Linked DNA regions of Sorangium aterium. The protein of the gene in region 1 interacts with the protein of each later gene in a pairwise test. Links are inferred from orthologs where the notes say so. Each region holds a gene or a part of one and is shown in the gene's direction. Other genes may lie near its edges.

The links.
Region 2: the proteins of hpf (region 1) and frr interact in binary tests that used the Escherichia coli proteins (3 or more experiments, as listed by UniProt). The link is inferred for Sorangium aterium from one-to-one orthologs.

Annotation. Positions count from the first base shown.
Region 1 is NZ_JAQNDK010000001.1:2,570,035-2,574,038, reverse strand. The notes cover bases 809-3,741. They hold hpf (ribosome hibernation-promoting factor, HPF/YfiA family), read left to right. Parts: upstream 809-2,057; coding sequence 2,058-2,426; downstream 2,427-3,741. Other genes in these bases: hprK (HPr(Ser) kinase/phosphatase), read left to right, coding at 3,360-3,741; POL72_RS09355 (PTS sugar transporter subunit IIA), read left to right, coding at 2,836-3,315; POL72_RS09365 (sigma-70 domain-containing protein), read left to right, coding at 1,423-1,767; POL72_RS09370 (oxygenase MpaB family protein), read right to left, coding at 809-1,074. In the rest of the region: POL72_RS09375 (serine/threonine-protein kinase), read left to right, coding at 1-144; more of POL72_RS09370, read right to left, coding at 208-808; more of hprK, read left to right, coding at 3,742-4,004.
Region 2 is NZ_JAQNDK010000001.1:3,071,388-3,075,328, reverse strand. The notes cover bases 498-3,367. They hold frr (ribosome recycling factor), read left to right. Parts: upstream 498-1,588; coding sequence 1,589-2,146; downstream 2,147-3,367. Other genes in these bases: POL72_RS11270 (Stp1/IreP family PP2C-type Ser/Thr phosphatase), read left to right, coding at 2,708-3,367; POL72_RS11280 (sigma-54-dependent transcriptional regulator), read right to left, coding at 498-1,310. Also shown: more of POL72_RS11280, read right to left, coding at 1-497; more of POL72_RS11270, read left to right, coding at 3,368-3,571; POL72_RS11265 (hypothetical protein), read right to left, coding at 3,628-3,941. UniProt on the Escherichia coli protein: Responsible for the release of ribosomes from messenger RNA at the termination of protein biosynthesis. May increase the efficiency of translation by recycling ribosomes from one round of translation to another.

The DNA of each region.
Region 1 (4,004 bases):
CTCCTGGAGGACGTCGAGAGAATCCTCGGCGTCCGCCCCGGCGAGCCGATCGGTGTGCCGCTCAGGAAGACCCCGGACGTCTACGAGCCGGTGAACCGCGCCGCCCGGGAGGCGCTCAAGTTCCTGCGGCGCCAGCTGCCCTGAGCCGGCAGGCGCCCGCTCGCCCGGCGCGGCGGCCGGGCTCGCCGGCCCGTGGAGCTTCGCTGGTCACCGCGCGCCGAGATCCTCGATACGGTAGCCGTCCGGGTACGTGCGGTTCCTCAGCCGAGTGAGCAGGCGCGGCGAGCGCCGGCGCGGCATGGCCCGCAAGAGCGGGCCGCGCGCGCGGAGCGCCGCCTGCACGAGGCCGCGCAGCCCGGGCGGAGGCCGCGGCAGCCCGACGGCGTCGAGCATGCGATCGTCGATCATCGCGTGGAGGACCGGCGCCCCGAGCGGCCATAGCGCTCTCGGCAGCGCCCAGCCCAGCACGAGGTCCCGCGTCGCGACGGCGAGCCTCCGGTTGTCCTCCGAGAACCGCAGGTGCTCCGCCTCGTAATCGAGGTTGAACCGCTCGAACGCCTCGTAGCTCGGCGGGATATCCTTGATGTTCATCAGCCCCCCGACCTGCTTCCAGTAGTGGTACGCCGCGAGCTTCTCCTTTTCGAGCAGCGCGCGCCAGGCGAAGCGCTCGTTCCAGCGGATGGGCTCGAAGATGAACGTCGACAACGTGTACAGGTACTCGTCGTTCGGGATGGCGTAACGCCCGTGCTGCCGGTTCATGCGCCGCAGCGCCGCCCGGCCGCGGTCGCTGTCGTATCCGTTCTCCAGCATCTCGGAGAGGATGAGGACCGTGTCGTCGTAGCGCTTCTGGGTGCGCTGGAGGAGCTCCCCTGTCTGCACCAGGAGCGGTGTGCCCTTGGCGATCCCGAACACACGGAACAGCGCGAGCTCGAGGGCGTGCTGCGTGTCCCAAGAGAAATCATAGCACGTCGAGAGAAATGCAATCTCCTGATGATCCTTGACCGGATCCAGGTTTGCTTCGATATGGTCGCGGATCGCATAACGCGATCGCGATTCGGGAGGGGCCCAGCGCATGGAAGATCTCCTGATGTGTATCCGCCCGATGACGCGTCCATTTCTATCATGCCTCACGCATCCTGGCGGAAACATCGCTGAACAGATGAAGACGTCGGTCGTGGCGAGCGGGGCGAGACGAGGTGAGGTGCGGTTCACCGTGGAGCGCCGTGATCATGAGCCGTGACGCGGCGGCGGGCCCGCGGCGGGCGAGCCGGCTGGCCAGGCTCCGCGCGGCGAGGCCGCGGGGAGGGCCGCGGAGCGCGGCGACGAGACGCTCGATCAGCTCGGTCTCGCGCTCGGCTTTCGGGCCTGCTTTCGCGCGCCCAGGCGCGTGCGCGGCCTGCGCGAAGGTGGCACGCTAGCGCCGTGCCGCCTGTCATCGACGACATGATCCAGGAGCTCCTTACACGCCATAGGTCGACCGGTCGGGTGGACCTCAACGACATCGCCGAAGTCGTCGACCGGCGGGCGGTCTCGTACGAGGAGGTGGAGTACATCATCGACCGGCTGGAGTCGGAGGGCCTCCGCGTCGCCGAGCCGCTCGATCCGGGCGATGTCGAGGTGCTCCGGGCCGTCCTCGCGAGCGCGAGGCGGCTCGCGGCCGAGCTCGGGCGCACACCCACGATCGGCGAGATCGCGCTGGCCTCGGGCCAGGCCCCGCACACGGTGCGCCGGGCGCTGGAACAAGCGGGGCGTGCCAAGGCTTGTTGAGAGGAGGCGCGCTCGCCGCGCAGGACGCAGCGCGGCAAGCCATGGTGACGCGTGGGCACGACCAGGTGCGCGAGAGGTGGCGAGCGGCGCCAAGCCGCGACAATTCCCGGCAAGTCAGGGCAAGGCGCGGCAAGACCCGCAGAAACGGAACGACGCCAAACAAAACGAAAGCGCTGCGCCGTTGAGTGCAGACTGGAGCTCTACATCAGTGTTACTATGGAGATGGAGGGGTGCTCTGTAGCCGTAGTCGATTGTTTCATCTACGCATCAGGGAAGGAAGGCTGGACCCGATGAACATCACGATCACGTTCCGGCATATGGTGGGTACCGACGCCGTGAAGAAGTACGCCCACGAGAAGGTGGCCAAGCTCCAGAAGTTCCTTAGGCAGGCGATGACGGCGCAGGTCACCCTCTCCGTAGAGGGTCTGACGCATGTCGCCGACGTTCGCATCTCCTCCGGCAGTCTAGCCTTCCATGCGACCGAACGGGGTGAGGACATGTACGCGTCGATCGACACGGTCCACGACAAGCTCGAGCGGCAGATCCGCGATGGAAAGGGACACACCATGGCGCGGAAGCGCGGCGCGACGAGCGCCGGCGAGTACGCCGTGGAGGTGGAGCGCGAAGCGGTGGCCTCGGCGGGGCGCACCCGATCGTAAACCACCGGGCGCTCCGCCGAGGCGCGGCGCGCGAACCGGAGCGAGGGCCGCCGCGCCCGCTGGCGCGGCGCGCTCCCGCCCCGTGAGCCGCCGCTCGCGGGCGAGGCGGCGCGCTCCCTCCGCGTGAGCCGCAGCTCTCGCCGCGGCGGCGAAGGGCGCTCGTCTCTATCGGCTCGCCCCCAGCGCACGCACGACCTGCCCGGAGCGCCGCGGCGGTCGCCCAGCGACCGCGGCGCGAAGATCGCTCCCTCCGGGACGCTCGCCGCGATAGCGTCCTTGAGTCGCGTACCCGAGGTCCCCAGGGTACGATGGCCACATCGGCTCGCTTGGCCCTGGCCGAGCGCCGCGCCGACCGTGCCACGTGCGCCGTTCCAGAGCCCTCTCACCTCGCCCGAGCGCCGAAATCAGCATGCAAGTCCGCGACATCTTGACCGCGCACCAGGTATCCGTCGCCAGCGAGCAGGAGGGGGTCGTCCGCTCGAAGGCGGACGCGCTCCGCCGGCTCGCCGCCCTGCTCGCGACAGGACAGCCGGGGGTCAAGGCCGACGACATCGAGCGGGTGCTCGGCGAGCGCGAGCGCCTGCAGTCCACCGGCGTCGGCAGCGGCGTGGCCATCCCCCACGGCGCGATGGAGGGCGTCGATCGGCTGATCGGCGCGGTCCTGATCTGCCCGAAGCCGATCGACTTCGACGCGATCGACGGGGCGCCGGTGTCGATCCTCGTGGCCGTGATCGGGCCGAAGCGCGCTACGGGCGAGCACCTGAAGACGCTGGCGCGCATCTCCCGTCTGCTGCGGGACGAAAGCTTCAGGCGGCGCCTGCTCGGCGCCTCGACCGGGCGCGCGGCGTTCGAGCTCATCGCCGCCGAGGAAGGGAGGTCGGTGTCATGAGCGGCCCGCGCAGCAGCGGACAGGAAGGGGAAGGAGGCGGCCGGATGCCCCCCTCGACCGGCGGAGGGCGCGCGGACCGCCCCGTCATCGCGGTGCGGAGCCTGATGGCCGACGAGGGGCTCGGCATCGATCTCACGCTCATCGCCGGCGCCGCGGGCCTCGATCGGCCCATCATGAACACCCGCATCCAGAAGTCCGGGCTCGCGCTCGTCGGCCACTTCCACGGCATCGTGCCGACGCGGGTGCAGATCCTCGGGCAGACAGAGCTCTCGTTCCTCCACAAGCTCTCCCGCGAAGACCGGCTCCTGTCGCTGCGCGGCTTCTTCGAGCTCGGCCTGTGCTGCGTCATCGTCACGCAGGGCGATCAGCCGTTCGAGGCGAACGGCTCCGGCATCGGGTTCGTCCCTGTGCCTGAGCTCGCGCAGTGCGCCGAGGAGACCGGGACGCCGCTCCTCGTCTCGGCCGTGCGATCGAGCGCCACGATCACCGCGCTGCACGCGCTGCTCGACGATCGCCTGGCGCCGCGACTGCGCCTGCACGGCGTGCTCGTCGACGTCTTCGGCGTGGGCCTCCTTCTCATGGGGTCGAGCGCGATCGGCAAGAGCGAGTGCGCGCTCGATCTCGTGATGCGCGGCCACCGGCTCGTGGCCGACGACGCCGTGGAGTGCGATTACCGTCCTCCCGGCATG
Region 2 (3,941 bases), 500 kb from region 1 along the record:
GGCGCGGCGGGCTCTTTTCCGGCCGGGTCCGCCTCCGGCTCCGCCGGCGCGGCGGCCCTGGGCGCGCGCGCGGGCGGCTCGGCCGGCTGCGCGCGCGCCGTGAACGCGAGGTGCTCGGGCAGGATCACGTCGCCGCGCGACAGGATGGCGGCGCGCTCGACCACGTTCTCCAGCTCCCGCGTGTTCCCCGGCCACGCGTACGCCGCGAGCTTCGCGATCGCCTCGTCCGAGAGCGCGGTGGCCGCGCGGGCGTTGCGCCGCGCGACCTTGCGCAGGAAGTGCTCGGCGAGGGCGCGGATGTCCTCGCGCCGCTCCCGGAGCGGCGGCAGCCGGAGCGGGAACACCGAGAGCCGGGAGACGAGCTCGGGCAGCACGCCCGCGCGCGCCCAGGCTTCGTCGATGCCGGGCGTGAGCGACAGCACGACGCGCACGTCGACGCGCGTGGTCTCCGTCGACCCGAGCCGCTCGATCTCGCCGTCGGTGAGCACGCGGAGCAGCCTCGCCTGGAGCGAGGGCGTGAGCGGCGCCGGCTCGTCGAGGTAGATCGTCCCCCGGTGGGCGAGCTCGAGCCGGCCTGCGCGCTCGGCGAACGCGCCGTCGAAGGCGCCTCGCCGCCAGCCAAACAGCTCGCGCTCGAGCGTGTCGCCCCGGAACGCGGCGCAGGTCACCTTGACGAACGGCTGCTCTTCCCGCGGGGAGCCCACGTGGATCGCCCGGGCGACGACCTCCTTCTCCGCCCCTTCCTCTCCCTCGATCAGCACGTGCGTCGCCGCCTTCGCCACCTCGCCGATCCGGGCGGCGACCTCGCGCATGGCCTCGCTCTCGCCGGCGATCTCGCCGAAATCGATCGGGTCCCGCTGCTCGCGCTCGAGGTAGCCCGCGTACTGCGCGAGCTGCTCGCGCAGCCGCCGGTTCTCCCGGAGGGTGGCGACCCCCGCGATCGCCTGCCGGAGGATGACGGCGAGCTCCTTCGAGTTCCAGGGCTTCTGGACGTAGCGGTCGACCGCGCCCGAGTTGACCGCGTCGATGAGCACCGTCATGTCCGCGTAGGCGGTGAGCAGCACGCCCGCCGCGTCGGGCCGCCGCTCCTTCGCCTGCTTGAGGAACTCGATACCGCTCATCCCCGGCATTCGCTGGTCCGCCACGATCACCGCAGGATCGAGGCGGTCGAGGAGCGAGAGGGCCTCGTCGCCGCCCAGCGCATAATGGATCTTGAACGACTTCCTGAAGGCGAACCGGAACGCGTCGAGGTTGTCCTGCTCGTCGTCGACGACGAGGACGTCGAAGCTGTTCCAGTCCAGATCGCGCATCGGGTCGCCCTGCCTCCCAGAGTTACTACAGCTCGGCACGATCGCGACAGCGGAGGTGCGTGCTCGACGGGGGTGGGCGGCGCGGCGGCGCCCGGGCGCACGCGGACGCGCGCGCGTCCGCGTGCGCCCGGGCAGGCAGAGGCGAGCGCTCTTCCGACCGCGACGCCGGCGAGGTCGGGCGGATCGATTTCTCCGCCGGCCCGGAAATACGCGGTAAGCTCCGCCCCCGCCCGCGAAGAGGGCGGGCTGGGCGAGCCCCACACGGAGGAAGCCGGATCATGCTCGAGGACGTCATCAAGGAGCTGCGCGACGGGATCGAAAAGGCCATCGAAGCTCTCCGGCGAGACCTGGCGAAGGTGCGCACCGGGCGCGCGAACGCGGCCATGCTCGACGGCATCCGCGTCGACTACTACGGCGTGCCGACGCCGATCGTGCAGATGGCCACGGTGTCCGTGCCGGAGCCGCGGCTCATCAGCGTCAAGCCCTGGGAGAAGAACCAGGTGAAGGCGATCGAGAAGGCGATCCGGGAGAGCGATCTCGGCCTGAATCCCCAGGTGGACGCGGATCTCATCCGACTCCCGATCCCGCCGCTGACGGAGGAGCGGCGCAGGGAGATGGTGAAGCTGACGAAGAAGAACGGAGAGGACTGTAAAGTTGCCATCCGGAAGCACCGCCGGGACGCGAACGAGATGATCGACTCGCTCGAGAAGGACGGCGACGTCAGCGGCGACGAGGCCGACCGGGCCAAGAAGAAGGTCGACGACGTGGTGGCCGAGGGGACGAAGCTGGTCGACACGGTGATCGCCGGCAAGGAAAAGGACATCCTGGACGTGTGAGCGGGCTCTCGGCCGGGCGGGCGTCGGCGACCGACGCCTGGTAGGCCGGAGCCCCGTGCGGCCGCCCCTCCCGCAGCGCGCGATGGGGCCAGGCGCTTCGAGGAGCGCGCGATGCGCGGTGGGCGGCGTCGCCCGCCGGCAGCGCCCTTCGTGTCGTGACGCCGCGCGCGCCGAGCCCGGCCCGGCCTGATGATGCCTCGCAGCCTCGCTGTCCTGCGCTCGCGTGACCCGCGACCGTGCCCGCGCCGGCGCTCGCGTCCGAGCGCCGCGGGGCGAGGCGCGCCCGGGACCAGCCCAGCTCACAATGGGCCGTCCCGTGAAGCAAAGAAGTGAAAAAGAGGCTTGCGGTCCCCCCGGTCGGAGTCGGTAGGATCGGGAAGGTCGGCGAGTGGGCGTGCGAGGGCGTGACAAGAAGGCGCGAGAAGGCTCTGAAGACGCCCATTCGGGTGCGAGAGGCCCTGCTTGACAGGTTTTCGCTAGCGTGAAATGGTTGGTGTTCGAAGCCGAAGGCCCGGAGCCGTCTCAAGGATTCCCGAGGTTATGCGAGCGATCGCTTCAGGAATGACGGACGTTGGTCTCCAACGCGACCACAACGAGGACAGCTACGCCGTCCTGTCGGAGTACGATCTGTTCATCGTCGCGGACGGCATGGGGGGCCACCGCGCGGGGGACGTAGCCAGCAAGCTGGCGACCGAGTCGATCGCGGACTTCTTCCGGTCCACGTCGCGGGAGGACGCCACCTGGCCATTCCACTTCGACACCAGCCTGTCGGAGGAGGAGAACCGGCTCCAGGCGGGCATCCGGGTCGCGAACCGCCAGATCTTCGAGCGCAGCATCCGGTCGCGCGACTGCGCCGGGATGGGCACGACGGTCGTGGGGGCGCTCTTCTCGAAGAAGAAGAACCGGATCTACGTCGGCCACGTCGGCGACAGCCGCGCGTACCGTGTCCGCAAGGGCTCGATCAGCCAGCTGACGCGCGATCACTCGCTGTTCAACGACTACATCATGGCGATGCCCGAGCTCACCGAGGAGCAGCGGGCCGAGCTTCCGCGCAACGTCATCACCCGCGCGCTCGGGATGCACGACAGCGTCTCCGTGGATCTGCTCAGCGATGAGCCGCAGCCCGGCGATGTCTACCTGCTCTGCTCCGACGGCCTGAGCGGGATGCTCTCGGACGACCAGATCCTCCACATCGTGAGCTCGACCGAGGAGGTCCCGGAGATGTGCCGCCGCCTCATCGCCAAGGCGAACGAGAACGGCGGAGAGGACAACATCACGGCGCTCGTGATCCGGATCGACGAGCAGGACGACGCCGAGCTCCCGAACAGCGCGACGATCGGCCCGCCCGCCGACTCGCAGCAGGTCAGCATGGGCGATCGGTCGACGGTCCCCGCGGTGTCGGCCTCGCGCTCCGAGAAGAGCTGACGCGCGGGGCGCGCCCCCCCGCGCGCCGCCTGTCAACAGCTAGCCGCCAGCGCCGTTCAGCCTCCGCAGCTGTCGAAGGCCAGGACGCCCAGCCTGAGCTGGCATATCTCGCCTTCGTTCAGCATCGCCGGGCACTCGAAGCCGACCCAGATCTTGCCCGCGTCGACCCCCTGCTTGCCCGCGAACCAGAACTTACACGGGGCCGCGGTATCGGAGTAGAAGGTCTGGCCCCCCGTCTTCGCCGAGGAGAAGCTGATGCTGCCGGTGGCCGGCGCGTCCTGGGTCGCCGCGGGGGAGATGGCGTCGATCTTGACGTGGATCTCCGCCGCTTCGGCGGGGTTCTTGGCCACCGCCGAGACGGAGAAGGTGC